DNA from 2 places in the Companilactobacillus sp. genome. Region 1 is predicted to be linked to the other one. Evidence: riboswitches for the same ligand, from Rfam matches in the RefSeq annotation. Region 1 holds a riboswitch; the other holds the start of a gene.

Region 1 (15,219 bases):
GCCAATGAATAATTTTTGGGTAAGCTATGTTAGTTTTGTGGTGATCTTCTTTGTTCTACTCGCAGTGATCTTGCACTGGGTAACATTTGTTAAGCACCGTCGTAGATAATTTATTTAAAGTTCACAATTGTAATTTCGATAAATCACATTTAACAAGCGATAAATGAAACGGCTAAAAAAATGTTCAAAGTATTTCCTATTAAAAAGGAAACTTTGAACATTTTTTGTTGTCTTGTTTGTTTGACTTTAGAATTTGAGATAAAGATTATGGTGTACTAAAAAAGACTAATCATTTAGATTAGTCTCACCGTAAAACTATCCATATAGTGAAAGATTGATTGAGGTCACAGGGTGCAACCTGTGGTTTCTGCCGTTTATGGACACACTATAGTTATTCAGGAATTCAAATCAATTATCTAGAGATTACCAAAAGAAAAAGAATCATACCAACAAGGGATGATCCTTTGAAAAAGTCCTTATCAACTTTAGTTGATTAGTTCATTTCGTTGATTTGATCCAGAACCTTGTCATATGAAGGTTCATTAGTTTCTTCCTTCAATATTTCTGAGTAGAGGATTTGTTTGTTCTTATCAACTACCCAAACTGAACGAGCTAAAATACCTAATGAATCGATCAATAGACCAGTTTTGTTACCAAAGTCATGGTCAGCATCTGAAAGCATCTTCATGTTCTTAACGCCTTCGGCTGCACACCAATGACTTTGCTCTTCAACAGTATTCTTTGAAATAGTCACAAAGTTGATCTCGGTATGACCATCGACCTCACTGTTGAATTTCTTTGTTTGAAGACTGCAAACGCTGGTATTGATATCAGGAACTACACTGATCAAGACTGGCTTGTCCAACAAACTAGACAACTCAACTTTATTTCCATCCTTATCAGTCACAGTAAAATCAGGGAAAACGTCACCAACTAGCGGTGGTTGACCTACTGTAGAAACTGCCTCGCCTTTAAATGTCACATCCATAAAATTCACACCTTCCTTTTACGAAATAATTATAGAGTAAATTGATAAAAAAACACAGAAATATGATTACGAAATCAATTCGAAAGTTTGCTAATAATATAATTGCGATTATACTTAAGACCGTAAAACCTCAATACTTAAAACTTAAACATTTTTTGAATGGAGAGATGAGTTTTTAATGAAAAATAGTATCATTTATCGTCGCAGATCTGTTAGGACATTTACTAATAAGGAAGTTACAGACAAGCTGATCAAGGAAATTATCACCGATGCTAAACGGGCGCCTTCTTGGCAAAACGCGCAACCTTGGCACGTGTATGTTGCTAAAGAAAATAAATTGGATCAGATCAAAGAAATCTCAAAGCAAAATGAACGTGATGGGAAAAAGGGAGAGCCAGAATTGACTGTTCCACATTCCTCTGACCGCTCAGAATTGTCGAAAGCAAACATCGAAGAGTGGGAGAAGTCAGTCCATTCTGCTTTTATCACTAGTGACGGTGCAGATCGAGCCCTAAAGGATGCTAATCACAACTTCTTTTTTGCACCAGCAGTCGCTTGGGTGACAGTGGAAGCTAATGCCAGTGAATTTACCATCTTTGATGCCGGAGCATTCTCGGAAAATTTGATGTTAGCTGCAAAGGAATACGGAGTTGACTCCATGCCGGCTTATCAATTAATTAAATATCCTGATGATATTCGAAAAATTTTGGAGATTCCTCAGGACCAAAAAATAATTATCGGTATTGCCTTAGGATATGCGGATGACAGTGATTTAAACCGCATCCTAACAAAACGAGCACCAACTGACGAAATTTTAACGATACAAAAATAGCAGCTCATTGAGCCGCTATTTTTTTAGCTATTTTCAAGCATTTTCTTAATTACTGGAATTTTGCCTAATTCGCCAATATTTTCGCCAGAAACTACTACTGTATTAGAACTGGAATTTGCCAATTCGCTAAATGCGTTGATCGACTGGTTTTGGAAATAGCCAGCCTTAGCGTTGTTCAAACTGTCGTTCATTTGTTCGATCCGGTAACGTTCAGCATCAGCTTTAGTTCTAGTTGCTTTAGCTTGGGCATTGGCGGTGGCGATCAAAGCGTCATTTTTAGCCTTAGTAGTTAACTCGATACTCTTGGCTTCACCTTCAGCTTTAGCAATTGCAGCGATTCTTTCACGGTCAGCCTTTAATTGCTTATCCATGGAATCTTGAATTGAAGCAGTAGGTTTTAATTCGTCAATATTGATTCGATCGACATTGATACCGTAAGTGTTAGTTAAGTCGCCGATGGCACTGGCAAGTTCTTGGTTGATCTTCGAAGTTGAACCCAAGGCTTGGTTCAAGTCCATACGGCCAATGATGTCACGCAAGTGTCCACGGACTAGTTGTGACATTGATTCAACGGAGTCAGTATTTTCATAACGATATTTAACCGCATCAGTTACATGATAATTGAGAGTCAGACTAGCTCGTACATCAGCATTATCCTTAGTAATGATCGAGTAGTCGGGAAGCTTGAGCGGATTCATTGCCAAGCTGACTGGATAGATTTTTTGAATGAAAGGAATGTAAAAATGCATTCCTGCATCGACACTATGATGATATTTACCTAGTAATTCCACTAATCCTTTATGATTTTGATGAACTATTTTTATACCAAACATATTAATCTCCTTATTTTAATTCCTCTAAAGTAAGAATATTTCCAGTTGCTTCTATTATAGTGTACAAACGATCCTGATTTACCGACTTAACGTTTGATAGAATGTATCGATAGTAAATACCATTGACTGATACTAGGCCACTGTCTGTAAGAATCTCACTCCCTTGAATTGTTCGGCCTACAAACTGACGGTGTTCTAAAGTTTCTTCCTTGGTGCTTTCCTCCAAGAGGTGCACAATGTAGTTATTAACGCTGCGACTCTCAGATTTGGCACGGTTAGCAACTTGATCATAGAGCGTTTGATCTAACCTTAATAAGAATTTTTTATCTGCCATATCATAATGATATCATTGTGATATCACTTTGCAAATTCAACGCACTGTGTGATTTCTTCAAATGGTAAATTGCTTACATAAAATGATAATTGTTTACATAACAAAATAATAATATGAAAAGAGACTGAAAATGGATTTAACTGGTGATAGAATTGAGATCAGAAATTTTAAAGAAAATGACTTCGATACATTCTATAAACTTACCAAGGATGCTGACAACCACAACCTTGCTGGTTTGGAATACGCAGAAGATATTCATAAATCAAAAAATATTTTTAATAAATATTTAGTTCTTGCCAACACCTACGTAATTGCTTTAAAATCGAGTCACCGAATGTTAGGCATTATCGAGCTGAACGAAAGAGGAATATCTAATGGTTTAGATAAGACTCGAGAAATTGGATTTGTTATCTCCAAAGAGTTTCGAGGTCATGGTTACGCTACAGAAGCGATTCAGGTCTTATTAGATTACTCATTCAAAATTCTTCATCTTTCGGAGGTTTGGGCATCGGTCAAGGTTGATAATATGGCTCCTCAATCCATTCTTACGAAAATGGGATTCAAATATATCTATCAAGTCAGTCAAGATCCATTACACCTGGAAGATAGTGAGAATGTTTTGAAATATTATTTGCTGAAAAATACACAACAGGGGAATTAATAAAAAATCCTCGTATTTTTTTATTAATTTATTTATCACTCGATAAGTGAAATGTGCTAGGAGAGAGGTGTGTTCATGTTGCGAAAAAGATCGAGACGGAAATCGGTCAACCGAAAGAACATCAGTCTGGTATTCGTATGTTGTGCAATTGTAGTCGGAATTGTCGGTGGATTGAGCTTGAATATGGTCCAGTCATCGCCAAGTCACAATAACCCATCTTTTTTAGAAGGATCGGGTTCAATGACTAAGACATCTGACGCATCAGTAGAAGTTTACGATGACAGAGATGATGAAGGGCACAAACGTCCAGGGACAACCAATCCAGGTGGTGGTTCAGTAACAAATCCAGGATCAAGGCCAGGAGGTTCAACTGGCCATGGACCGAATGCTGGTTCGCAAGTAGGGATGCGTCCAGTAAGTAACAATGCCAGTGGAGATGATACTCCATCAGTCATAGTAGATGGATATGGGCACAATAAGTTTCCACAAACCGGAGAAGCTAGAGATTATTTAACACAGATCGGTGTGGCTTTAATGGGGAGCCTGTTGATGATAATTCGTTTTGGTAGGCGAATAAAAGTTTTTTAATATCAAATATAGGTTCAAAATTATAAAAAAATATTCGAATTTTATGCTTTAAAACGTGATTTTATTCTGCTAATATTCGATACGTGTTAGAAAAAAATTCTAGGGAGGAATTTTAACATGAAATTTTCAAAAACAGCTTTAGTAAGTTCAATGGCTCTATGCGGTATCACATTAGGTGCCGTTGCTCCAACAACAGTAAGTGCTGCTACATCAGCAGGATCAATTGTAAATGGTGATTACCAAGAGGGAGTTACTTATAACAAGAACTTGAATAATGATGATTGGGTTAATGCAACGGATAAACAAAGCGCATATGCAAAATCTGATGCAAACGTAACTGTCGTTTCAGGATTTTTAACTCTTGATTCAGTTCCTGATTTCAGTTTTGGCCGTGCTATTGCAGGGAAAACAGTTGATTTACACCAAGGTCATTCAGAAATTAATGATGATGGTAATACTGAAGGTAATTTACAAGTAACAGAATCACGATCTGATAAAACTGAAACAAAGAACAATGGATTTACGGTTAGTGCACAATTAGCAAAATTTACAGGTGCAGATACAAGTAAATCTGTAGATGGCTTCAAACTTAATCTTAATCCTGTAGATTTAATTGATGTGAATTCAGGGAAATCAGCAAATATTAAGACTCAACAAGTAACATTGATGGGTGAAGATACAAACCCATCCACTGTTTTGAATGTTAAATCTACTGATAATCTTTTAGGTACTTATAAAGCGCAATTCAATCAGTCAAAAGATGCATCATTATTTGTGCCTCAAAAAGCTAGCCTTGATCAGGATAAGAAAAATACATTAGGTATTTATAAAGGTGTTATAACATGGACATTAGCAACAGGTGCTGGTATAACCGGTAATGAAAATCCTGTAGAACCAGATACAAGTTCTGATCAACAACAAGGTCAAACACCAAACCAAACTACCCCTAAGGCTTAATTTTTTAATATAAACAAAATTGTACGTTAAAAGCCACTACTTTCTAGTAGTGGCTTTTAATTGCAAATGACACTTATGAAATTAAATGGAGGAATCAAATGAAGTTTATTTTGAAAAGTACAATATTCATATTATCTTTGATAATCGCGTCATTTTTTACAATGCAATTGAACTCAGCATATGCAGGAACATCTGGCGACTATACACTTAAACCGGTAGAAAGTGAAAACTCAAAAGTTAATGTAGATGGAGGGTTTTATTCCGTAAAGGGAAATCCAGGTGAAATTGTTGAGATAAAAGTTGCCGTTTATAATTTTGAAAAAGATGAACGTCAGTTTCTTATTCAGGGTAATACTGCCTATACCAACAGTGATGGGCAACCTGGCTATGATTTAACTAAAGTAACAGATCCAAATTTAAAAATACAATTACGTGATTTGTTTTCAAATAATAAAAAAATCGTGAATATTCCTGGAAATTCAAATGCCGTTGTTACATTAAAGCTTAAGATTCCGTCAGAGAAATACATTGGATATTTAATGGGGGGAGTAAATGTTGTTCCATACAACGAAAAAGCAAAGGGTACTGTTACTGAAAACGGTACATTAATTAAAAATAAATTCAGTTATTCCCTCCCTATTCAGTTAATTCAAACTGGGGCTAATACAGAAGATGTCAACTATAAAATAAATTCAGTCAAGCCACAGATCATTGATGGGTCATCAGGTAAACAAATAGGGGTTGCTGCAAGAGTCTCTAATACGAATAATGCGTATATACCTGGACTTTCTTCAAATGCTGTTATTACCAAATATGGGAATAAAAAATTTAAAATGACTGCATCCAGAGATAACCAATCAATTGCACCAACTTCTCACTATAATTACATGGTTAGTTGGGGTAAAGAAAGATTACAAGCAGGTAAATATCACATCAAATTAACATACTCTGGTAATGGTGTCAGAACTTGGGTTCTTGATAAGGACTTCGTGATCACTGATGCTCAAGCTGCTAAGTATAACAATTTAGCTGGTATTAAACCTAATTACCTCTGGCTCTGGATCTTATTAGCTATTCTTCTATTAGCATTGATTCTTGGTCTTGGTATTTACATGGGTAAGAGAAATAACAAGGACAATGGTAACAACAATCAATTGAGTTCAAATTCAAGAAGACGTCGTCGTCGCCGTTAATTATTGAAGATGATAAGTAGAAAACTTGCTGCTGCTTTAATTGCGGTCTTTAGTTTGATTATGATATTTAGTCTGAATATTCAGGATGTCAAAGCGGATATTCGCAGTGTTTCTGTAACTCCGCTGGTAGATGATTCGCAAGACCCAGATCGGTTCGATATTTCTGGTGAACCTGGCGATCAGAAGGAACTTCATCTTTCTGTGACTAACTTTGGACTGGAAACCCTAGATTTACGAGTTCAACCGACTAATGCAACTACTAGTCCTGAAGGGAAACTAGACTTCAGCGACAAAGTTGTTGCAGGAGATTATGGACTAAAATATGCCTTTGCCGATATGACTAAAGGTAAGACTATTCGGCTGGAAAAAAATGAGACTAAGGATCTGACTTTTAAAGTAACGTTACCCGACAAACAATTGTATGGGACTATCATTGGTGGCCTAGATGTTTACGACATCAAACACCCCAATGATGGGCATTCTGGAGTTGGCGTGTATTTTGATACGATACCTGCCGATGATAATCACAAGATCAAATTTCAAGGTATTACCCCAGAGGTTCATAATCAGCAACCTTATTTGATGGTCAACTTGGCCAACTATCAGGCTGCTACGATGAAGAATATGATCGTCCAAGTAAAAATCAAAAAGAACAATTGGTGGAATAAATTAGGTATCGACAACCATACGGATGTTGCTGATGTTAATTTTTCAAAAATTGCTCCCAATTCTCGGATCCCGATTGAATTTAATCAAAAGCAGACTCCTATTCAACCTGGTGAATATCTAGTTGAGGGGACTGCGAAAAATGGCCGAGATACTTGGAGATTTAAAGAAAACGTTCATGTGGAAGCTAAGGCTGCCGACATGGTCAACCAAGCTTCGAAAAATCTAATTTACGACAAAACTGGTTTGTATGTCAGCATCATTGGTATATTAGCCGCGGTGATCGTACTAGTGTTTTGGGGTATTGCGTATCAAAGGAGATAATATGAAAAAATGTTCGATCTGGTTATCGCTGTTCTTCGGATTGTTGACGATGATGTTCGTCAATCAGACCTCTCTTGCAGCTGATGACAATAATAAATCTTATTCGGTGCAAGCTATTTTGCCGGATAATCAGTTAAATAAAGATGTGTCTTATTATGACTTGCAAGTCACACCGAAGAAATCACAAACGCTTGATCTAGTGATTTTTAATACTGGTAGTAAACCAATCGAAGTCGAGACCGAGATCAATAATGCCTATACAACTGATAGTGCTACGATTGGTTACGATAAATTTTCTGCTAAGACTTACAAGAGCGACAATCCATCGTTGTCATCATTAGTTGAAGGCAAGCGTAAGAAAACTGTTACGATTGATGCAAATTCAAGTAAGAAAGTTTCATTTATTGTAAATTCTCCCAAAAAAGATTTTTCAGGGATTATTCTTGGTGGCGTTACTACAACTGCCATCGTGAATGATTCTAAATCAGATAAAATTGACGTTGCTAATCAGATTCGTTACGTCAAAGGTGTCGTGCTGCACTCAAAGCCTGATCAAGTTGATCCAAATATGAATTTGGAAAGTGCTGCTCCACGAGCAATCAATGAAGCAGTTGGGCTAGGTTATTCGTTGAACAATTTAGCTCCGATCAATATCAATGAAGTTTCTGTTAAGGCTGTTATCAGCCATAAGGGAATGAAAGATATCAACTATAGTGCGGACAATCTCCAAATTGCTCCGGATTCTAAATTCAATTATTTCATTCCGATTAAGCATTTAAAGCCTGGTATTTATACGACTAAACTTACTTTTACTAGTAAGTCTGGCTATACCAAGACTTTCAATAACAAACTTCAAGTTTCTCAAGGTAAAATCGACGCCTTAAATGAATCTTCTCAAGAAACTACTTCAAGTAAGACTTTGATCATGTGGATTGCTGGATTGTTTGGCGTGTTAGTTGTTGCATTGTGGGTATTCATGTATATGACTGGTAAGAGAATCGGATTTAAAAAGAAAGATAAGTAATAATTGTTACTTAAATAAACTACGAAAAAATTGCATCCTATTTTTTAGGATGCAATTTTTTGTGTATTTAGAATTTTTTAGATGGAATCGCCAAGGTTTGTTAGCAAAGCTAACAAAGCCTTGCCGTAAGGGAGACTACGCACTTTCTGTGCTAGTCTCCCTAAAAAAACAGACACTATTAAATTTCCAAGTGTCTGTCCTGATCTTTCTCTTTGTTATGTTTGAGCTTTGCTACATATATATTGTAGAGTCTGAGCAATAAGTAAATATAGTCGGTTCTCAGCGAATTCAAGTTCCATGGGATCACGATCAAGTCGTCTGGATATTTGTCTCTGCCTTCGTAGTCAGGGAAAACGTCTAGCGTAGTCATGAGTATGTCGACATTTTTGTAGGCACTGCTTGGCATGACCTTGATGTATTCCATGCTCTCTAACGTGTGCAATAAGTAGCCCTTTACTGGGTTACCGGCATCGGTCAAAAGCTTAACATGGAGAATGTCCTCGTCTCTTACGCCGCTGATTTGATTGATCATTCCCTTGTACAGGTCGTGAGCAATACTTTCAGTTGAATTTCTGATTGGACCAAATTTTTCTTCGTCAACGTTTGAGAAAAATTCATAAATACTGTCAAAAACCGATGAGACCGTTTCGTATTCAGAGGGATCTCTGGTATACGAACCTAATTTGATGTGAGCTTCATGTCCCATAATATAGTAGAAACAAATGTCGGACACTACGTCGCTCCGCAAGATGTCTGCCTCAGGGGAGTTTAAATCAATGTGGAAGTTATCCTTATATTTACGTTTCATGAATTTCAGGAACTTGTCCGTCAATTCGTTAAATTCAGGATCAACCAAATTTGATAAGTTGGGTGCGTCTGGTTCAATGAATTCCGTTGGAATAAAGAAGAAATCTTTAAAGGTATTGATGAATTTGTTTTCGTTGTCTAATTTATCCATTGGGATCAACGAATAATCTTCACGCGTGATCAATTCTTTACCTAAAATTTTTCCTTGGAAGACTTCATCGTAGCCGTCCATGTTGTTTAGGTAGTAATGTTTGATCAAACGAATTCTTGAAATACCTAATAAAATTTCTAATTGATACTTGGCAGCGGGATTATAAACTGGATTGTCATCACGTTCAACGATCTTTTGAATCGTATCTTGCTGAATCAGTTTAAAAGGCCACTCTAAACCATGGTACGTGTACCAATAGACAAAATAGGCTAAACAACGGATGTTTTTTTCGTCACCTTTAAGTTCTAATGTGGCGTTTGATATTTTTAAACCGAAGTTCTTCAATAACTTTCGAAAATTCGTCATTCTTCTATTTAACGTAGATTTGCTCGTAAAATGTGAATTACTGAAATTTTCAAAAGTCGGATTTGCATTAGTAAATCCATAATTGAAGGCTTGGAAAACGATGGAATTTTTGAATAAGAATAACCTGTAGTTATCGATGGAAATTCTATCAAAATTAATCGATTCGATTTTTGATGATTTTTGGTCTGCTCCAGGATCTAGATCAAAGATATCATCAAGCAAAGCTTGAAAAATATTATATGTTTTTTGATACGTAAATCCCAGCCCGTTCCCGATGGAGCTGAGATTGATCTCAGCTTTTGGGAGGGATTTGATTATAGTTAACATCTGATATTTCTCTACATCCTGTTTGCCTAGAAAAACCGTTTCGAGCATACACAATCACCCCCGGATGCGTTCTATATATAAAATTTATTGTAACATTTTATTACGGCCAGTACTTGCAGGTAAGCTAACTTTTCTTTATAATGTTTTACATGCAGATAGAGGCGCGTTAATTATCAGTAGTGTTCTGGAGCTCGTAGCAAGCTTTGAAGGAACATGAAAGGAATTGACGCCGAAATTACTTTGTCCCTACAGCAAAGTGATTGGGTCGTTACTCAATAGGTAACGGACTGTCGCACGTTGGTGCGTTGAGCTATTGATCATTTGGATAACAATTCAATCCTTATTATCAGTTGTTCTTTTTCTGATAGTAAGGTTTTTTTTGTATCCAAAGTAGAATAGGGGAAAGAAAATGGAAAATACAGATGTAAACCGGTCGCTGAAGACTCGCCATTTGTCCATGATTGCGCTTGGTGGCTCAATCGGAACTGGACTTTTTGTTGCTAGTGGTTCGTCGATCTCAACTGCCGGACCTGGTGGTGCCTTAATTGCCTACGTTGCAATTGGTATCATGGTTTATTTCTTAATGACCAGTTTAGGCGAAATGGCAACTTACATGCCCGTCACTGGTTCATTTGCTACATATGCAACAAAGTTCATTGATCCTGCCTTAGGATTTGCCTTAGGTTGGAACTATTGGTTCAACTGGGCGATCACGTTGGCGGTCGATCTTTCGACGATCTCGATCGTTATCAAGTATTGGTTCCCGACCTGGGATTCGTGGAAGATCAGTCTGACGTTCTTGGTAGTATTGTTCGTTATCAATATCGTCTCAGTTGGATCCTTTGGTGAAACTGAATATTGGTTAGCATCAATTAAAGTTACCGCGGTTATCGTATTCTTAATTGTGGGTATTCTTAGCATCTTGGGTGTTTTAGGAAATCAACACTTCGTTGGTTTGACTAACTTCACCTACAAGAAGGCACCTTTTGTTGGAGGCGTCCCCGCTATTCTGAGTGTATTCGTTGTCGCTGGATTCTCCTTCCAGGGTACTGAGTTGATCGGTATCACGGCAGGGGAGTCAGCTACTCCTGAAAAAAGTATTCCTAAGGCTATCAAACAAGTCTTCTGGAGAATTCTTTTGTTCTACATTCTATCAATTGCAGTTATTGGCGCTTTGATTCCTTATACAAGTCCTAACTTGCTTGGTTCTGGAGCTACAGATATTGCCATCAGTCCCTTCACAATAGTTTTTAATAAAGTGGGTATTCCACTTGCCGCCGGAATTATGAATGCAGTTATTTTGACATCAGTCGTATCAGCTGCTAATTCTGGCTTATATGCTGCCAGCCGGATGCTCTGGTCAATGAGTAAACAAAATATGGCTCCTAAGGCTTTTGAAAGAACTAATGGTCACGGAGTTCCTTTGTTCTCACTGATCTTAACAGCGGTTGTTGGTGCAATTGCATTGTTCACTAGTTTATATGGCAATCAATTTTACCAATTGCTAGTGGCTGCGAGTGGTCTGACCGGATTCATCGCCTGGTTGGGGATCGCCTTTTCACATTATCGCTTTAGAAGAGCGTATAATGTCCACGGCTACAGCTTGGACGATTTAAAATATAAAGCTAAGTGGTTCCCACTAGGTCCAATCCTGGCTATCGTTTTAGGAATTGTTATCATCATTGGACAAGATGTCCGTTCATTGGTTGATTTTAACGTTGTGAAATTGTTAGTCAGTTATTCAGGATTAATCCTGCTTTTCTTATGTTGGATCTATTATAAGGTCAGACATAAAACTAAATTTATTAAGCTTGAAGATATCGATCTAGAAGCTGCTAAAAGACATAAATACTAATTATTGAAAATTAGGTCAATTTAAACTAATATATAGATAAATACAGATGAGCTAATAAGGTACCTACTGATGAATTTTTCAGAGAAACGGTGGTTGGTGCGAACCGTTAAAATTCTTATTCCAGTATCTTGGCTAACGGGCAATGCCGTTCGGTTGGATTCGATAAAATCCCTCAAGAGCAGTGTACAACTGTACGCTGAAACTGGGTGGTACCGCGAATGACCGATTCGTCCCTTTTTGGGACGTGTCGGTCTTTTTTTATGAAGGAGGAAAAATATGTTAGACATCAAATTGATCAGAAATAAACCAGATTGGGCTAAGAAAAAGTTAGCCGGTCGTGGCATTAAGCCTGAAGAAATCGACGAATTGTTGCAATACGATAAAGATCGTCGTGAATATCTAGTAAAGACTGAAACTCTCAAAGAAAAGAGAAACACTGTTTCTCAACAAATTTCTCAAAAGAAGCGTAATAAAGAAAACGCTGATCAAGAAATTGCTGATATGCAACAAGTTGGTACCGACATTAAAGATTTAGATGCTAAACTTCAAGAAATTGAAGATAAGATGAATTACATCTTAGTTCGTTTACCAAACTGGCCAGATGATTCTGTTCCTGTTGGCCCTGACGAAAGTTACAACGTTGAAGACCGCAAGTGGGGTACTATTCCTACAGAAGGTTTCAAACCAAGACATCACTGGGATATCGGTGAAGAATTAGGCATCCTTGATTTTGACCAAGCTGCCAAAGTTTCTGGTAGCCGTTTCGTCTACTACATCGGTATGGGTGCACGTCTGGAACGTGCCGTTTATAACTTCATGCTCGATGAACACCAAAAAGATGGCTATACAGAAGTTATACCACCATATTTGGTAAATAACGAGGCTATGTTTGGAACTAGTCAATTCCCTAAGTTTACCAAGGATGTTTATACAGTTATGGTCGATGAAAATCCATTGACATTGATCCCAACAGCTGAAGTTCCTTTGACGAACTACTTTGCTGGAAAGATCTTGAACGAAGAAGACCTTCCTAAGTACGTAACTGCTTTGACACCTTGCTTCCGTTCAGAAGCTGGTAGTGCAGGTCGTGATACTCGTGGACTTATCAGAATGCACCAATTCAACAAGGTTGAAATGGTCAAAGTATGTAAGCCAGAAAACTCATTTGATGAGTTAGAGAAGTTAACCGCAAACGCAGAAAACATCTTGCAAAAATTAAACTTGGCATACCACGTAATTACATTATCAAGTGGCGACGCAAGTTTTTCATCAACTAAGACTTACGACCTTGAAGTTTGGCTTCCAGCTCAAGATAAGTATCGTGAAGTATCAAGTTGTTCAAACTGTCTAGACTTCCAAGCACGTCGTGCCCACATCCGTTATCGTGACGAAAACGGCAAAGCTCAATTCGTTCACACACTTAATGGATCAGGTTTGGCTGTTGGTCGTGTGGTCGCTGCTATTTTGGAAAACTACCAAAATGAAGATGGTTCAGTTACAATTCCTGACGTCTTAGTACCATACATGAATGGCGTTACTAAAATTACTAAAGAGAATGCAATCTAGCTTGAATAAATCTCTCTAGATTGATAGAATTTAATAGTTCCGTTTGGAACTATTAATATGCCAGTTTAGCTCAGTTGGTAGAGCATCGGTATCGTAAACCGGCGGTCACAGGTTCAAATCCTGCAACTGGCAGATATAGAAGTCACCTTAGGGTGGCTTTTTTTTGTTGCCGATTTTTTCAAATGTAACTGAACGGGACTTTAATGGATCCGTTTATTTTCCAAAAAAACCAAAAATGAGTTCACAGCATAAGTGGGAACTCATTTTTTACAGAATTTTAGTGTTTGGCTAATTTATGTTTGCAGTGGCCATGGTGACAGTGATGACACTTGTGATCATGGTGCTTATCTTCAATTTTTAATAATTTTGCCAACAGTTTAATTTGAAATACGAACCCCACAACGGTAAACATCAATTGTAAAACCAGCAGCAACTTCAGTTGTTTCTTCATCACATACACCTCGCATCTTTAATTACCTATATACTAATATATTTTTAATGTAAACGCCATCATATTTGAAAGGTTTTTGAATAAATCCGGACAAATCAGCGCAAAAAAAAATAAGCTTGCCCGAGGAAAGCAAACTCATTTTTTACTGAGATGATGTCATACAATAATCGAACTCGTCAAAGTGATAAGGTAGCGGATTTTGAAGAGCCATAGCTTGTCAAAAAGAGGGATTTTATATTATGTTCGTTCTGTTTCATAAGCCCAATGATATCAAACACAACGATATATTTTTTAGATAGAATTTATAGGAATGATACTGGTTGATCGATTATTGGTTGAGGGGGAGACACCATCCCGTAAAGTGGTAAAGAGGATGGATACCACATTAGATTTTTTAGGTTAAATAATGGGGGGGAGTCTTCAAAATGTTCATTCCGTAATTCCTTATCACAAACATAGTATAGGACCAGATTATGCAAACTTTTATTCAATTTTGATAAGAAATTTTATATAAAAGTAATGTATAATATTATATTCCAATAATGTATTGAAAACGTTTAATTTTTGGTATATTATGCTATATATAATAATTAAACATTTCACAAAGAATAGAAGGTAGCATTATGAAAGTAAGTATTATTGGTTGTACCCACGCAGGAACATTCACTGCAATGAACATTTTAAAAGAGCATCCTGATTGGGAAGTTGACGTATTTGAACGCAACGACAACTTGTCATTCTTATCTTGTGGTATTGCGCTTTGGGTGAGTGATAGAGTATCTGATCCTAACAAGATGTTTTACGCTAGCCCTGACGATTTGGCTAAGTCAGGTGCCACAATGTATATGAAGCATGATGTTACAAATATTGATTTTGACAACAAGACCTTGACTGCTAAAAATCTTGAAACTGGTGAAAGTTTTTCACAATCTTACGATAAATTAGTTTTGACTACAGGTTCAGCACCTATTATTCCAAATATTCCTGGAATACATTCTGATCGAGTACATTTGTGCAAAAATTGGAATAATGCCAACGAATTACGTCAAAATTCTGACAAAATTAAGAGTGCTATCGTTATCGGTGCCGGCTATATCGGTGCAGAATTAGCTGAAGGATACGCTCACTTAGGTAAGAAGACTACTTTGATCGATGCCTTGCCTGATGTTTTGGCAAAGAACTTTGATTTGAACATGTCAAAAGTTGCTGAAAAAGATTACTTAGATAATGGTGTAACTTTAGGTTTAGGCGAAAAGGTTGAATCATTCATAGACAACGATGATGGTACAGTCACTG
Region 2 (15,219 bases), 1.1 Mb from region 1:
TCTTTATTGTTGTCTTAGATAATTTACTCCTATCGAAGATAATTGTTAAGTCATCGATACCGGAAGGCATATGTTCATATGAAATTCCATAACGATAAAAGATCTTTAAGAGTTGTAAAGTGAAGCCAACTTCTTTATTTAGCAAGTAACGGTGTAAATAAAGCGCTGAAAAACGTTTAGAACTTGCAATACCTGTAATTGGATTGGCAGGATTGAATAAGAATTGTTCAGGAACAATCAGAGTACCAGGTGCACTAGGGTTGTTAGTGTTTTTAACATTGACTGGCACTTGTCCTTGGACTGCTGGGATAATTGCTTCATCTTGAAAGACTGAGAATCCTGCATAAGATAATTCTCGCATTTCACGATAAGACATCTTTTGAATAGCAACTGGGTCTTTGACAACGTGATTGTTTGCTACGTAAATCGCATCAACATCAGTAAAGTTTTCGTAGAGATCAGCCTTGAATCCACGACTGAGAATTGCACCTGTGATATCTGATCCACCACGTGTAAAGGTATAGATGGAACCATTTTCGCTGTATCCAAAAAATCCTGGAAAGACAATACGTTCATCGCCGAATTTATATTTGCTGAGATTCAAATAAGTATCTTCTAGTACGTCAGCATTGTTAGGTTCTCCGCCCACTAAAAATCCAGCGTCTTTAGGATCGAGAAATTTAGCTTTGATTCCTTCACTGTTTAAAACTGCAGCTAATAAAATTGCATTGAGATATTCGCCATGAGCCTTAAATGCTGCCATGAGGTGATCATCATCTGAAAACTTAGTAGTAGCAAGCGAGTCTAATTTTTGTTTTATTGAATCAATGGTACTATCATCTAACTCGAAATAGTCGCTGATCTCTGCGTATCGAGATAGGATATCATTAACGATATCGCTATATTCTTTTTTATCTAAAACTGCTTCTGCATATTTAATCAATAGATCAGTTACTTTGACGTCACCATCGAATCTTTTTCCAGGAGCAGAAGTTACAACGACCTTTCTATCTGAATCGTCATCAATAATACTTACGACCTTATTAAATTGCTCCCCAGTGGCGAGAGAACTGCCACCAAACTTAACTACTTTCACAAAAATCACCTCAAGATTAATTTAGAAAATTAATATGTTTTTAATAAAACTTTAGCAGTTTTATGCATTAAATCAAGTAAATACTTTTAAAAGTTAGAAAACCGAGTGTTTTTAGTGATTTACACTTGACGAATTATTAGACTTGTTATAATGTTTAAATCAACAAATGAATAGAGGTTGCAACTGACATTAGTACGCAAGGGAGTTCCTGTATGAACTGAGAACTTGTTTAAAGGGGATGTTGCCGAAGCGCTAGGCTATGCAGAACTTAGTGCGCTGGGACGTGTTAACAAGAGGATACGGACTGTCGTAGCAAAAATGTCGGCTACGGTGCGCTTACGACAATTATGATGCAGAATAAATTAACGATTCTTGGATCTCTTTGTTTAATGTAAGCAAAGGGATCTTTTTTTATCCCTTTATTCAAAAATGAAAGGTAGATTAAATTTATGATCAGTAGTGAATTGAATTCAGATAGTAATGGGCATTTGATTCTTGGGGGAGTTGATTCAGTTGAATTAGCCCACAAATACGGAACTCCATTAGTAGTTTACGATGTTGAACAGATCCGCAAGACTATCGGTCAATTTAAACAAAGCTTTGAAGATAGTGGAGTCAAGTATGAAATTAGTTATGCCAGCAAAGCTTTCGCTACCGTTGCTATGTATCAAGTTTTGAAACAGGAAGAGCTGCATACAGACGTTGTTTCAGGTGGAGAACTTTATACAGCCTTACAAGCTGGTTTTCCTGCAAATAAAATCAGCTTTCATGGCAACAACAAATCGAGACAAGAATTGGAAATGGCAGTCGATAATCATATCGGCGTGATCATTTTAGATAATTTTTATGAAATCAAACTTTTGAAAGAAATTTTGGAAGAAAAAGATACTAACATCAATGTTATGTTAAGACTGACACCAGGAATTTCAGCTCATACACATGAGTACATTCAAACTGGTCAAGTTGATAGTAAATTTGGATTTGACGTTCAATCTGATCAACATAAAGAAGCTTTGGAACAAGTTTTAGCAATTCCTCAGATGAACTTGATAGGTATTCATGCACATATCGGATCACAAATTTTTGGAGTGGATGGTTTCACCGCTTTAGCAAAAAAATTAGTTGATATCTCAGCTGATTTTAAAAATGAATATGATTACACTCCGCAAATCTTAAATCTTGGTGGCGGGTTCGGAATCAGCTACACTGACGAAGATGAGCCAATTGGTGCAAACGTATTTATTGATAAGATTATTTCCACTATAAAGGAAGAAACTAAATCAAAGAGTTTAGATTTTCCTGAGATCTGGATCGAACCTGGTCGTTCCATTGTAGGACCTGCCGGCTTTAACCTATACACGGTTGGCTCAAGAAAAGATATTCCTGGTCTTTTATCATACGTTAATGTTGACGGTGGTATGGGAGACAATATCAGACCAGCTTTATACCAAGCCAAATATGAGGCTGTCGTTGCCAATAAGATGAATGCTGATATTGAAGAAGAAGACCACATCGCTGGTAAGTATTGCGAGTCCGGAGATATTTTGATCGACCGCCAAGCTTTACCAAAGGTAGAGCCAGGGGATGTCATCGCAATGCTAGATACTGGAGCCTACGGATATTCAATGGCTTCGAATTATAATCGCAATCCTCGTCCGGCAGTAGTATTTGTTGAAAATGGCAAGGATAAATTAGTTGTAAAACGTGAATCATATGAAGATTTAGTTAGATTAGATCAAAGCTACATTTAAAAAGTGGAGGAATTACAATGAGCAAGATGAATGCAGAAGAAATTATTAATTTTATTGGTAACTCAAAAAAACAAACACCTGTTAAGGCTTATATCAAAGGAGATATTTCGAAATTAGATATTCCAGAATCTGTTCAAGATTTTTCGACCGATTCATTTGGAATGTTGTTCGGTGACTACAAAGAAATTGAACCTTTGTTAAAAAATTCAGCAGTTGAAGATTATTACTTAGAAACTTCGGCTCAAAACTCAGCTGTTCCTTTATTGGATATCAAACATATCAATGCCAGAATCGAACCTGGTGCAATCATTCGTGATCAAGTTGAAATCGGCGATAATGCAGTTGTGATGATGGGCGCAGTTATTAATATCGGTGCTGAAATCGGTAAGGGTACCATGATCGACATGGGTGCTGTTTTGGGTGGACGAGCAATCGTCGGTGAAAATTCTCATATCGGTGCAAATTCAGTCCTAGCCGGTGTGATCGAACCTGCTTCAGCCGATCCAGTAAGAATTGGCAATAACGTCACAGTAGGAGCAAATGCAGTTGTACTTGAAGGTGTTCAAGTTGGCGATAATGCAGTTGTTGGTGCGGGTGCTGTTGTAACTAAAGATGTTGCTGCTAACGAAGTTGTGGTTGGAGTTCCTGCTAAAGTTATTAAAACAAAGGATCAAAAGACCACTGACAAAACGCACATTGAAGATACATTGAGGAAATTATAATTATGAGTTTATCTGCAGAAGAGTTAATCAACATTCGTCGAGACTTACACAAGATTCCCGAATTAGCATTAAAAGAAACTGAAACGCATGAATATTTAAAAAATAAAATAAGTGAATTTCCACAAGACTTTTTACAAATTCATGAATTTAAAGAACTGCCAACGGCACTCTTTGTTCATATTGATGGTAGCAATCCTAAACGTACAATTGGATATCGTGCTGATATGGATGCTTTACCAGTAACCGAAACTAACGATTTGTATTATCGTTCAGTTCATCCTGGCGTAATGCATGCTTGCGGCCACGACTTGCATATGACAGTTGCTTTAGGATTGATCAGTTATTTCGCGGAAAATCAACCAACTGATAACTTAGTGTTTTTCTTCCAACCTGCTGAAGAGGCCGAAAGTGGCGGAAAACAAGCTTATGATCTCGGATTATTCTCAGGTGATTTGAAACCTGATGAATTTTATGGATTGCATGATAATGCCGATCTAGGAACGGGAATTATCGGTTGTCGAAATGGCACGCTCTTTGCTGGAACTACAGAAGTTAACGTGACGATCCATGGAATGAGTGGCCATGCAGCTTATCCACATAAAGCTAATGATGCGGTTGTTATTGCAGCTAGTTTTATCGAACAAGTGCAAACTGTTATTTCCAGAAGTATCGACCCAGTTAAATGTGGGGTCATTACTTTTGGTAAGCTTCAAGCTGGAACGATCAGAAACGTCATTGCCGGTAAGGCAAGAATCGAAGGAACCATCAGAGGTTTAACGCAAGATATGATTGAATACATCCGTCAACGTGTATTGGATATTGCAAAGGGCATTGAAGTATCATTCAATTGCCGGATCGATGTTGAATACAATCAGGGTGGCTATTATCCAGTTGAAAATAATCCTGAATTAACTAAGAATTTTATTGATTATATGCAAAAAGCTGACAATGTTAAATTTCAAGAAACTGAACCTGCAATGACTGGTGAAGATTTCGGATATTTACTATCGAAGATTCCCGGAACAATGTTTTGGCTCGGAGTTGCTAGTCCAGGTGCTTTGCATTCTGTCGACTTTTTACCACATGAAGAAGCAATTATTGATGGCGTAGAAGCCTTTAAAGGATTTTTAAATTATCGAATGAGTATGTAAAGGAGAATATTATGTTTGAAAATGCAGATTTAATAACAGCTATTATTACTCCGTTTAATGACGAAGGAACCGAAATCAATTATCAAGCATTGGAAAAGTTGACCAATCATTTGTTGGATACTGGAACCAAAGGTTTTGTCATTGGTGGTACTACTGGTGAAACTCCAACCTTAACTGAAGAAGAAAAGTTAACGCTTTATACTAGATTTGCTGAAATTGTTGACGGACGTGTTCCAATTATCGCTGGAGCAGGCAGCAACAACACCCAAGGGACAATTGATTTCGTCCAAAAATTATCGAAGATCAATGGTATCGATATGGCGTTAGTAGTTGTTCCTTATTACAACAAGCCTAATCAAAGAGGGATGAAGGCTCACTTTGAAGCTGTTGCTGATGCTACAGATATGCCAATTGTGATCTATAACATTCCTGGCCGTACAGGAGTTTTGATGGAAAAGGAAACAGTTGTTGAATTGTCCAAGTATCCGCACATTGATGGCGTAAAGCAATGCAATACCATGGCAGATCTTCAATATATCGTTGAAAATACTTCAGACGACTTCTTGGTATACAGCGGTGAGGATGCTCAAGCATTATTTGCTAAGGTTATCGGCGCTAACGGCGTGATTTCGGTTGCATCGCATCTATTTGGCAAGGAAATGTCAGAAATGTTTTCTAAGCTAGAAAATGGCGATTATAAAGGTGCCGGAGCATTACAAAGATTTCTAACACCTAAGATGGCAGCATGCTTCATGTATCCATCTCCATCACCAATCAAGGCCGTTTTGAATGACCAAGGTTATAATGTGGGTGTTACACGTTTGCCAATCGTTCCATTGAACGATTCTGAAAAGGCAAAGTTGTACAACGCATTAGATTTAGAGGAGGCAAAGTCGTGATAAAAGCAATCGTTTCAGGATTTACAGGTTCCATGGGTCAAAAAGTTTTGGCCATGATCAACGGGGAGAATGACCTACAATTAGTCGGAGCATTTAACCCAATCGTCAAAAGTCTTGATCCATCAGACTATTACTTGGACAGTTCAGTCAAAGTATTTAATGATTTGTCGCAAATTGATATTGATGCCGATATTTGGATCGATTTCAGTATTCCAACGGCAGTTTTTGAAAATACGAAGTTTGCAATTGAACATGGTATTCGTCCAGTCATTGGTACTAGTGGTATGAGTGAAGATCAAATTGCTGAATTAAAATCATTAGCTGATAGTAAAAAAGTTGGTGGCATTATTGCCTCCAACTTTGGGGTATCTGCAGTCTTGATGATGAAATTTGCCCAAGTTGCTGCTAAGTATTTTGATCATTCAGAGATCATGGAATATCATCACGAAGATAAATTGGATGCACCATCTGGTACAGCCATGAATACAGCCAAACTTATCTATGATGTTCAAGGAAAAGATCAAGACAATAATCCAAACGAGCAAGATAAAATTGGTGCTCGTGGTGGCGACTATCATGGAATCAAGATTCATGCAGTCCGATTACCTGGATTTATTGCTGATGAAGAAGTTATCTTTGGCGGAGCGGGTGAAACACTCACGATTAAACAGAGTACTACCGATCGTGCTTCATTTATGAAGGGCGTCCGGATAGCCATCACTGAAGTCATGAAACGTGACGAATTAATCGTTGGCTTAGAAAAAATCATTTAATAAGCGGGTGAAGCCACATGCCAGAACTAGCAAAGAGTTTACAAAATGTTGAGAATAAATTTTTAAAAACAATCGGGAACAACAAGATCAGGCTTTTTAATGAAGAGTTTTCCAAATATCCTGGGACAATTAAATTAGTTGTCGGCGAACCGGATTTTAATACACCTGAACATGTTAAAAAGGCTGCCGAGAAAAGTATTGAGGATAACTATTCACACTATTCTCCTCAAAAGGGGTTCGATGGACTGAGAAAAGCCATCAGCAATTATTTAAGTTCTCGCTATGATCTAACTTATGATCCGGAATCTGAAATCATCGTTACTGTTGGAGCAACCGAGGCAATTTATGTTTCTGTTGCATCAATAATTAACGTTGGCGACAAGGTGATCATTCCGACGCCGGCCTTTTCATTTTATGCTTCAACTGTTAAAGCTTTGGGAGGAATCCCGATTGAAGTTGATGTTACAGACAATGACTTTAAATTAAGCAGTCAAAAGTTACAGAAAGTAATTGCTGATGAAGGCGAAGATACGATCAAGGCAATTATCTTAAACTTTCCAAGCAACCCTACTGGCGTGGCTTATGATAAGTCTGAAATTGAGGAACTTGCTAAAGTTGTTTCAGGCAAGGGGATTTACGTCATCTGCGACGAAATTTATAGCGAGTTAGTTTATGACGTCAAGCATGTGTCATTTGCTAATGTTTTGCCTGAACAAACGATTTTGATCAATGGCGTTTCTAAATCTCATTCCATGACAGGTTATCGAATTGGCTACATTGCGGCTCCGGCAGCTTTTGTAGCTGAAGCTGATAAGTTGCATGCATTTACTACCACAGCAGCTTCTAACCCAGCTCAATTTGGAGCTCAAGAAGCTTTGGAGAATGGGTTAGATGATCCAATCGAAACTCGCAAAGTCTATAAACAAAGACGAGATTATTTGGTTAAAGAATTAAATGAGATCGGTTATAAAACATTGAATCCACAAGGCGCTTTTTACGTCTTTCCTAGAATTCCGAAAGAATTTGGGCTGGACTCAGAAAGTTTTGCCAGAAAATTAGCAAAAGATGCTCGCGTGGGAGTAATTCCTGGTAGTATTTTTGGTAAGGGTGGAGATAATTATTTTAGAATTTCATATGCCGTTCCACTTGATGACTTAAAAGAGGCTGTGAAGAGAATCAAAAAATTTACTGAAGACTTTGAGAAGGAATCAGTTAATTAATTATTGAGGGGTGACAGAGATGCCAGAATTATCGAAGAGTGTTGCAAATATTGAAAATAAATTAGTTAAACCAATCGGGGATGACAAAATTCTGATGTTCAATTCAGAAATTGCCGGAATTCCTGGAATTGTTAAACTTACCTTAGGGGAACCAGATTTTAATGTACCTGATCACGTTAAAGATGCTGCAGTAAAGAGTATTGAAGACAACGAATCACATTACACACCACAAAAAGGTATTCCTGGTTTGAGAAAAGCCATCAGCAATTACCTTGCTAAAGATTATGATGTTCACTATGATCCTGAAACTGAAGTAATTGTAACAATCGGTGCTACAGAAGCTATTTATACTTCTCTATACACGATCATTAATCCTGGCGATAAGATCTTGATCCCAACACCAGCTTTTTCAATCTATATGGATGACGTTAAGATCCTTGGTGGTACACCTATTGAAGTGGATACTTCAAAAGACGATTTCAAGTTAACTCCTGAACATCTGAAAGAAGTTTTGGCTAACGAAGGTAAAGGCGCTAAAGCAGTTATCATCAACTATCCATGTAATCCAACCGGCGTTGTTTATACTAAGGCTGAAGTTGAAGCTTTAGCAGACGCCATTAGAGATACACCGCTGCTAGTTATTTCAGATGAAATTTATAGTCAATTAGTTTACGGTGAAAAACATACTTCATTTGCTAGCGTATTGCCTGGTCAAACTATCTTGATCAATGGTTTATCGAAGTCCCATGCCATGACAGGATATCGGATTGGTTATATTGCTGCTCCAAAGCAATTTGTTGATGAAGCTGCAAAAGTGCATTCATTTACTGTTACTTGTCCTTCAAATCCAGCTCAATATGCTGCTCAAGAAGCATTAGCAAATGGTTTGGATGATCCTATCGAAATGCGTAAAGTTTATCAAGAACGTCGTGATTATATCGTGGCTGAATTGAATAAATTGGGCTACGAAACTGTCGAACCTGACGGTGCATTCTATGTCTTCCCTAAGATCCCTGCTAAATTCAATTTATCTTCAGACACATTCTGTCGTCGTCTGGCTAAAGAAGCACTAGTTGGGGTTGTCCCTGGCGATGCCTTCGGTGACGCTGGTGAAGGTTTCTTCAGAATTTCATATGCAACCTCAATGGATAATATTAAAGAAGGTATCAAACGCCTCGCTAAATTTACTGAATCATTATCATAATTTATACAAGAAAAATTTTTTAATAGGAGATACAATTACATGCCAAAGTTAGACCCAACCGTAAAAAACGTTGTAAACGAAACAATTGCCCCAATGGGTATTTCACAGATTAGATACTTTGCCCAAAAATTTGCTAAGATTCCTGGGTTGATCAAGTTGACCTTAGGAGAACCTGATTTCAATGTTCCAGAACACGTCAAACAAGCTGCCATCAAGAGTATTGAAGACAACGATTCGCACTATTCTGCACAAAGAGGAACCTTAGGATTACGTAAAGCTATTTCTGGATATCTGAATAAACGTTTCGACGTTAACTATGACCCAGAATCAGAAATTATTGTCACGATTGGTGGAACTGAGGCAATTTTCGTTTCATTAGCTGCAATCATTAACCCTGGCGACAAGGTTATTGTCCCAACACCTACATTTGCACTTTATATTCCAATCATCAAAGTACTTGGCGGAATTCCTGTTCAAGTTGACACTACACCAGATGGCTTCCAATTAACTGGTAAGAAGCTCCAAGAAGTTATCGACCGTGAGGGTGAAGATAAGGTCAAAGCTATGATTTTGAACTTCCCTGGAAATCCAACTGGATTTGAATACAGTAAGGATCAACTACAAGAGATCGTCGATGTGATCAAAGACAAGTCAATGTACATCATTACTGATGAGATTTATGCTGAATTAACCTATGGTGTAAAACATACTTCAATGACACAACTACTACCTGGAAAAACTATTTTAGTTAATGGTTTGTCAAAATCACATGCTATGACAGGATACAGAATTGGTTATGTTGCTGCACCTGCAGACTTCGTTGAAAATGCCGGAAAGATGCATGCCTATACTGTTACATGTCCATCAAACCCAGCTCAATACGCCGCTCAAGAAGCATTAACTAATGGTATCGATGACCCACTAGAAATGAGAGATATTTATCAAAAACGTCGTGATTATATCGTGGCTCAATTAAACGATATTGGTTATAAGACAATCATGCCACAAGGTGCTTTTTATACATTCTCAGAAATTCCAGCCGAATTTGGACTAAGTTCAGTTGAATTTGCTGAAAAATTAGCCGAAGAAGGTAAAGTCGGCGTTACTCCAGGCGTTGCCTTTGGCGAGGGTGGCGAAGGTCACTTCAGAATGTCTTATGCATCATCAATGGAAGATATCGAAGAAGCTATGAAACGTCTTCGTGTATTCACAGAAAACTTAAAAGCAGAAGTCTAAGACAAAAGTATAAATAAGGGATGAAAAAATATGAGTGAAGGTTTTGAGGTCGCAATATTAGGTGCTACTGGCGCCGTGGGAACACGTTTAATACAACAATTGGAACAATCAACTATTCCAGTATCAAAGATCAGATTATTGGCATCAAGTCGTTCAGCTGGTAAGACTCTTCAATTCAAGGGTCAAGATGTCACAGTTGAAGAAGCTAAGCCAGAATCATTTGAAGGAGTCGATATCGTTTTAGCATCAGCTGGTGGTAGCGTATCAAAGAAATTATTGCCAGAAGCTGTTAAGCGTGGTGCTGTCTGTGTCGACAATACTAGTGCATTTAGAATGGAACCAGATGTTCCGCTAGTAGTTCCAGAAGTTAATGAAAAAGCTTTGTACAAGCATCATGGAATCATTGCCAATCCAAATTGTTCAACGATTCAAATGATGGTTGCACTTGAACCAATCCGTAAGGAATTTGGTTTGAAGCAAATTATCGTTTCAACTTATCAAGCTGCATCAGGTGCTGGTCAATCAGCACTTAACGAATTAAAGGAACAAGCTCAAGAATTTCTTGATGGCAAGGATATGGAAGCTAATATTTTCCCAACAAAGGGTGATAAGAAGCATTATCCATTAGCATTTAACTTGTTGCCACAAATTGATGTTCTAGAGGACAATCTCTATTCTCATGAAGAGTGGAAGATGATCCACGAAACTAAGAAGATCATGTTAGATGACATGGATTCTCCTGATATCAAGGTCACGGCTACTTGTGTTCGTGTACCTGTTCCAATTAGTCATGGTGAGTCAATCTGGATCGATACTGTTGATCACGAAAATGCATCAGTTGACAAAATCAGAGAAGCTGTTGCTAACTTCCCAGGCGCTGTTCTGGAAGATGATCCTGCAAACCAAATTTATCCACAACCAATCAATGCGACAGGCAAGCGTGAAACATTTGTTGGACGTATTCGTCCTGACCTTGAAAACAAAGGTGCATTCAATCTTTGGGTAGTTTCAGATAACTTACTTAAAGGTGCAGCTTGGAATACTGTTCAAATCGCAGAACGCTTAGTTGCCGACGATTTAGTTCATGTAAATTAATACCACTTAAAAAATCGACTAACTCTATTTTGAGGATTAGTCGATTTTTTGAATTAGATTGATATAATGATGTCAGTAATTAAAATTTTTTTGTCGAGGGATGTTATGAGCAGTTCAGAATATTTTGAGATTCAAGAAGTTGATAGTTTCGGAAATGATAATCGCATGGACCCATACATGGCTATGGACCTTGAATTCACATTTGGCGTGATGGATACCGAAGAAAACTATGAAACTTTTCGTAAGCAATATGATAAATTAGATGATAAACGTTTTAAACGGATGATTTCTGACTCAGTCACAGTACCAATGAAGTCATTAGGAATGGATCCATGGTTTGATGATTACTTTTTAACCGTTAAGGATCAAATGACTTTGGATAACTTTAAGCAAAACGTTGACCAAGTGTTGAATTCACCATATGATGCTCCAACAAAATTAGTCGGTGAACAATTAATGGTTGCAATCGTTGAAGGCCTTCCAAGCGTCGGTCATGATGAATTTTTACAGACGAAAAACGCCATGGCACAATCTTCAGCCGATAAAGTATATCGCGTTTATGGAGTAGGGACAGTTGGCTTTAATTTCAGTGATTACGATATTGCATTGCAAGTAGCAGAAGCAATGTATAAAAAGGCTAGCGTGAAGTTAAACGACATCGTTCCAGAAATGAAAATCGAATCTAGCATGTTATTAGATTATCCATTGCATATTGTGACTTATGATCGTAATAAAGATGGAGATTATGAAGCAATCACGCCGATTCAAAAATTGGTTCCTAAAAAGGATCCTAGTGAGATCAAAGATTATAAGTAAATTGACAACCCAGATGGGTTGTTTTTTTGTTTTATCTATTGTTATTCACTTTAGCCCTTTCATAAAAATTATAATATGCTAATCTTAAATTAAAGAGAGGGGAGGGGCTTTTTATGAACTCTAATAGAATCAAACTTTATGGTACTTTGACTATTGGTGTGATTGCGTTTATTCTTCAATTTGCATTTCATCAGGCATTAGCAGCCCAATGGATTATTAGTATTTTAGGGACAATTTTAGCTCTGATCATGTTTATTGATATGATCAAAGTTTTAAAATCTGGTAATTTTGGAGTCGATTTATTGGCTATTACTGCCATCGTTGCAACGATTGCTCTCGGCGAATATTGGGCTGGTTGGATCGTGCTTCTGATGCTTACTGGTGGAGATACTTTGGAAGAATATGCAGCCAACAAAGCTAAGAGCGAACTCAAGTCATTGCTAGATAATTCTCCGTCTAAAGCACATGTCTATCAGGGGGAAAGTATCAAAGATGTTGATATTGAACATGTCAAGGTCGGCGACAAACTACTGATCAGACCAAAGGAACAAGTCCCAGTCGATGGTATTGTCTATGAGGGTAATTCAAGTGTTGACGAATCATCGCTGACAGGTGAGTCCGTTCCAGTAGATATTGAAAAAGGTTCACATGTTATGTCAGGATCCATCAACGGCGAAGTTCCCTTCAAGATCACAGCTGAAAAGATTGCTGCTGAAAGTGAGTATCAGGCCATTGTTAAATTGGTCAAGGAGTCTGAAACTAACCCCGCACGTTTTGTTAGATTAGCTGATCGTTACGCGGTTCCATTTACGATCATCGCTTATATCATTGCTGGATTGGCTTGGTATTTGTCTGGAGATCCGATAAGAATCGCTCAGGTACTAGTTGTTGCTTCGCCATGTCCATTGATTTTGGCAGCTCCAATAGCTTTCGTATCAGGAATGAGTCGTAGCAGTAGAAATGGCATCATCGTTAAATCAGGTACTGCACTTGAAAAAATTTCTTCGGCAAAAACAATGGCATTTGATAAAACCGGAACGATTACACGTGGTCATTTGGTAGTTCAAGATGTCAAAATCTCACCCGATTTTATGCCAGAAACAGTCTATCAGTATGCAGCTTCGATTGAACAAAATTCAAGCCACGTCATGGCTGAAGCAATTGTTGACTACGCTTTAGCTCAACAAATTGAAATGAAAGATGTGGATGACGTAAAGGAAATTACCGCTGAAGGTATCGTTGGGGTTATTGATGGTCATTACGTCAAAGTTGGTAACCCTGAATTCGTTACTAAATATCCAGTTGAAAAAGTCGAAGGATCATCAGTTTATGTTTCAATTGACGAGCGGTTTGCCGGCGTTTATAGTCTGGTCGATGAGATTCGTCCTGAAGCTAAAGAAACGATTGCACGTCTCAAAACATATGGATTCAACAACATCTTAATGATTACAGGCGACAAAAAAGAGACAACTGAAAAGGTTGCCTCCGAAGTGGGTATAACTAAAGCATATCCATCAAGTTTGCCTGCTGACAAAGTTAAAATTATTCAAACCTTGCCTAAAGAGTATCATCCTGCTGTCATGGTAGGAGATGGCGTTAACGACGCACCTGCCTTGGCATTAGCCGATGTCGGTATTGCTATGGGCTACAAAGGTGCCAATGCCGCTAGTGAATCGGCTGATGCGGTAGTTTTAAAAGATGATCTCGGTAAAGTTGCTGAAGTTGCCAAGATATCTGACGATACCTTAAAAGTTGCTAAGCAAGCTGTTTTAATAGGTATTTTGATCTGTATCATCTTGATGCTGATTGCTGGTTTTGGTTTAATTCCAACAATCATCGGTGCCATGCTTCAAGAGGTTGTCGATACTGTCACGATTCTTTACGCATTGCGTGCTAGAAGCGATAATCTGTGATTATTTCCAACCATAGGTTTCTAAATTCATATCACGTTTATACATTTTGGAAACGTAAGGATTTCCATCAACAATGAAACGCATCTTTTTATCAGTCCATTCGCCTTTATTGGGCACTCCAATTCTTGGAGTTTCCAATATATTTGCAGGTGTTTTGGACTTTTTTAATTCAAACTGGAAATTGGCACTATTGAGCATTGTCCCGGAAAGCTCCTTATCCATAATTCCAAATGCTCGGATCCATTTTGCAGGGCCGTTAGTAGTGTCAAAGTCAGTTTTCTTTCGATTCAGATCCATGATATCTTTACCGTCGATTGGTTCGATGCCACGAATAAGGACGCCGTTGGGCAGTCCTTTTTTTTGGATGCTGATATCCATATCCAACCAGCTGTGAATCGAATAAATATAAATTGTGCCACCTTGTTGGTAAAGTGGGTCATTAGCTTCTGAGTGTCTGCCACCATAACTGTGGGCGGCCATATCATCTGGTCCCAAATAAGCTTCGGTCTCAACGATTATTCCTGACAATAATCCTTGCTCTGAATGATAGGTTAGCTTATGTCCCAACATTTCTTTGGCAATTTGAATTGTTGAACCAGTTTGAAAAAAGTCGTTTGTGGTAGTAATTAAGTCAGTCAAAATAGGTACCTCGAAAAAAGTTTAGATATTTAGCAAAAATTACTTGCGTTGGTTCTCATACTTAATATATAATACTCTTTGTGCTTACGAAAGAAAGCAAATGACCCCTTGGTCAAGTGGTTAAGACACCGCCCTTTCACGGCGGTAACATGGGTTCAAATCCCGTAGGGGTCACTATTTGGAGGATTAGCTCAGCTGGGAGAGCATCTGCCTTACAAGCAGGAGGTCACAGGTTCGATCCCTGTATCCTCCACTAAATAGACAAGCTAGAAATCATCGATGATGGTTCCTAGCTTTTTTTCTGTCTCGAAAAGATTGTCTTTAGAAATCTGTTCATTAGTTGGAGATAACTGAACCGCGTTTACTTGATCGCAATTGATCAAAGAAAATGCGTAAAATGCTGTGATCAGTATTGCTAGTAAAATTAAGCCACTTCTGATAACTATTGTCATTTGAATATCTCCCAAGTTGATTTATTTTCAAATTTAGATTAACACCGTAATGAAAATTTTGAGTCAATTTTTTGTAAAATTTGTGTAAAAAAATCCAGACATTAGTTCAATACTAATTGTCTGGAAGAATTTAATTTAAATTATTAGCATGATATTTCCAATGAATCGATAGATAACGTCGGTCGTTGAAAATTTATTGAATACTTTTAGTAAGACCATTATCAAAGTAAAAGCGATAACCGCAATGGTTGC

Evidence for each region. A riboswitch is a leader RNA that binds a small molecule or an ion and turns the genes downstream of it on or off. The one in region 1 is predicted to bind lysine.
Region 2: it holds a riboswitch for lysine, as region 1 does, so the genes downstream of both, lysA (diaminopimelate decarboxylase) here and LKF16_RS05525 (amino acid permease) in region 1, are expected to answer to the same signal.

The regions. Positions count from the first base shown of each region.
Region 1 covers NZ_JAKVLR010000001.1:1,114,122-1,129,340, reverse strand. The annotation lists gene LKF16_RS05585 (flavodoxin family protein) at 1-109, shown strand, start outside; gene tpx (thiol peroxidase) at 494-988, opposite strand; gene LKF16_RS05575 (nitroreductase) at 1,167-1,820, shown strand; gene LKF16_RS05570 (SPFH domain-containing protein) at 1,844-2,653, opposite strand; gene LKF16_RS05565 (Arc family DNA-binding protein) at 2,664-2,987, opposite strand; gene LKF16_RS05560 (GNAT family N-acetyltransferase) at 3,118-3,648, shown strand; gene LKF16_RS05555 (hypothetical protein) at 3,724-4,236, shown strand; gene LKF16_RS05550 (WxL domain-containing protein) at 4,354-5,193, shown strand; gene LKF16_RS05545 (DUF3324 domain-containing protein) at 5,292-6,386, shown strand; gene LKF16_RS05540 (WxL protein peptidoglycan domain-containing protein) at 6,396-7,376, shown strand; gene LKF16_RS05535 (DUF916 domain-containing protein) at 7,378-8,400, shown strand; gene LKF16_RS05530 (helix-turn-helix domain-containing protein) at 8,579-10,051, opposite strand; lysine riboswitch at 10,200-10,372, shown strand; gene LKF16_RS05525 (amino acid permease) at 10,461-11,906, shown strand; gene serS (serine--tRNA ligase) at 12,183-13,472, shown strand; tRNA gene LKF16_RS05515 (tRNA-Thr) at 13,532-13,604, shown strand; gene LKF16_RS05510 (hypothetical protein) at 13,750-13,923, opposite strand; gene LKF16_RS05505 (FAD-dependent oxidoreductase) at 14,547-15,219, shown strand, end outside.
Region 2 covers NZ_JAKVLR010000001.1:4,862-20,080, forward strand. The annotation lists gene LKF16_RS00030 (aspartate kinase) at 1-1,096, opposite strand, end outside; lysine riboswitch at 1,260-1,441, shown strand; gene lysA (diaminopimelate decarboxylase) at 1,546-2,847, shown strand; gene dapD (2,3,4,5-tetrahydropyridine-2,6-dicarboxylate N-acetyltransferase) at 2,865-3,569, shown strand; gene LKF16_RS00045 (N-acetyldiaminopimelate deacetylase) at 3,572-4,720, shown strand; gene dapA (4-hydroxy-tetrahydrodipicolinate synthase) at 4,732-5,619, shown strand; gene dapB (4-hydroxy-tetrahydrodipicolinate reductase) at 5,616-6,392, shown strand; gene LKF16_RS00060 (aminotransferase class I/II-fold pyridoxal phosphate-dependent enzyme) at 6,410-7,612, shown strand; gene LKF16_RS00065 (aminotransferase class I/II-fold pyridoxal phosphate-dependent enzyme) at 7,632-8,816, shown strand; gene LKF16_RS00070 (aminotransferase class I/II-fold pyridoxal phosphate-dependent enzyme) at 8,856-10,052, shown strand; gene LKF16_RS00075 (aspartate-semialdehyde dehydrogenase) at 10,083-11,147, shown strand; gene LKF16_RS00080 (hypothetical protein) at 11,253-11,963, shown strand; gene LKF16_RS00085 (heavy metal translocating P-type ATPase) at 12,077-13,876, shown strand; gene LKF16_RS00090 (DNA-3-methyladenine glycosylase) at 13,877-14,515, opposite strand; tRNA gene LKF16_RS00095 (tRNA-Glu) at 14,618-14,689, shown strand; tRNA gene LKF16_RS00100 (tRNA-Val) at 14,696-14,768, shown strand; gene LKF16_RS00105 (hypothetical protein) at 14,782-14,967, opposite strand; gene LKF16_RS00110 (hypothetical protein) at 15,103-15,219, opposite strand, start outside.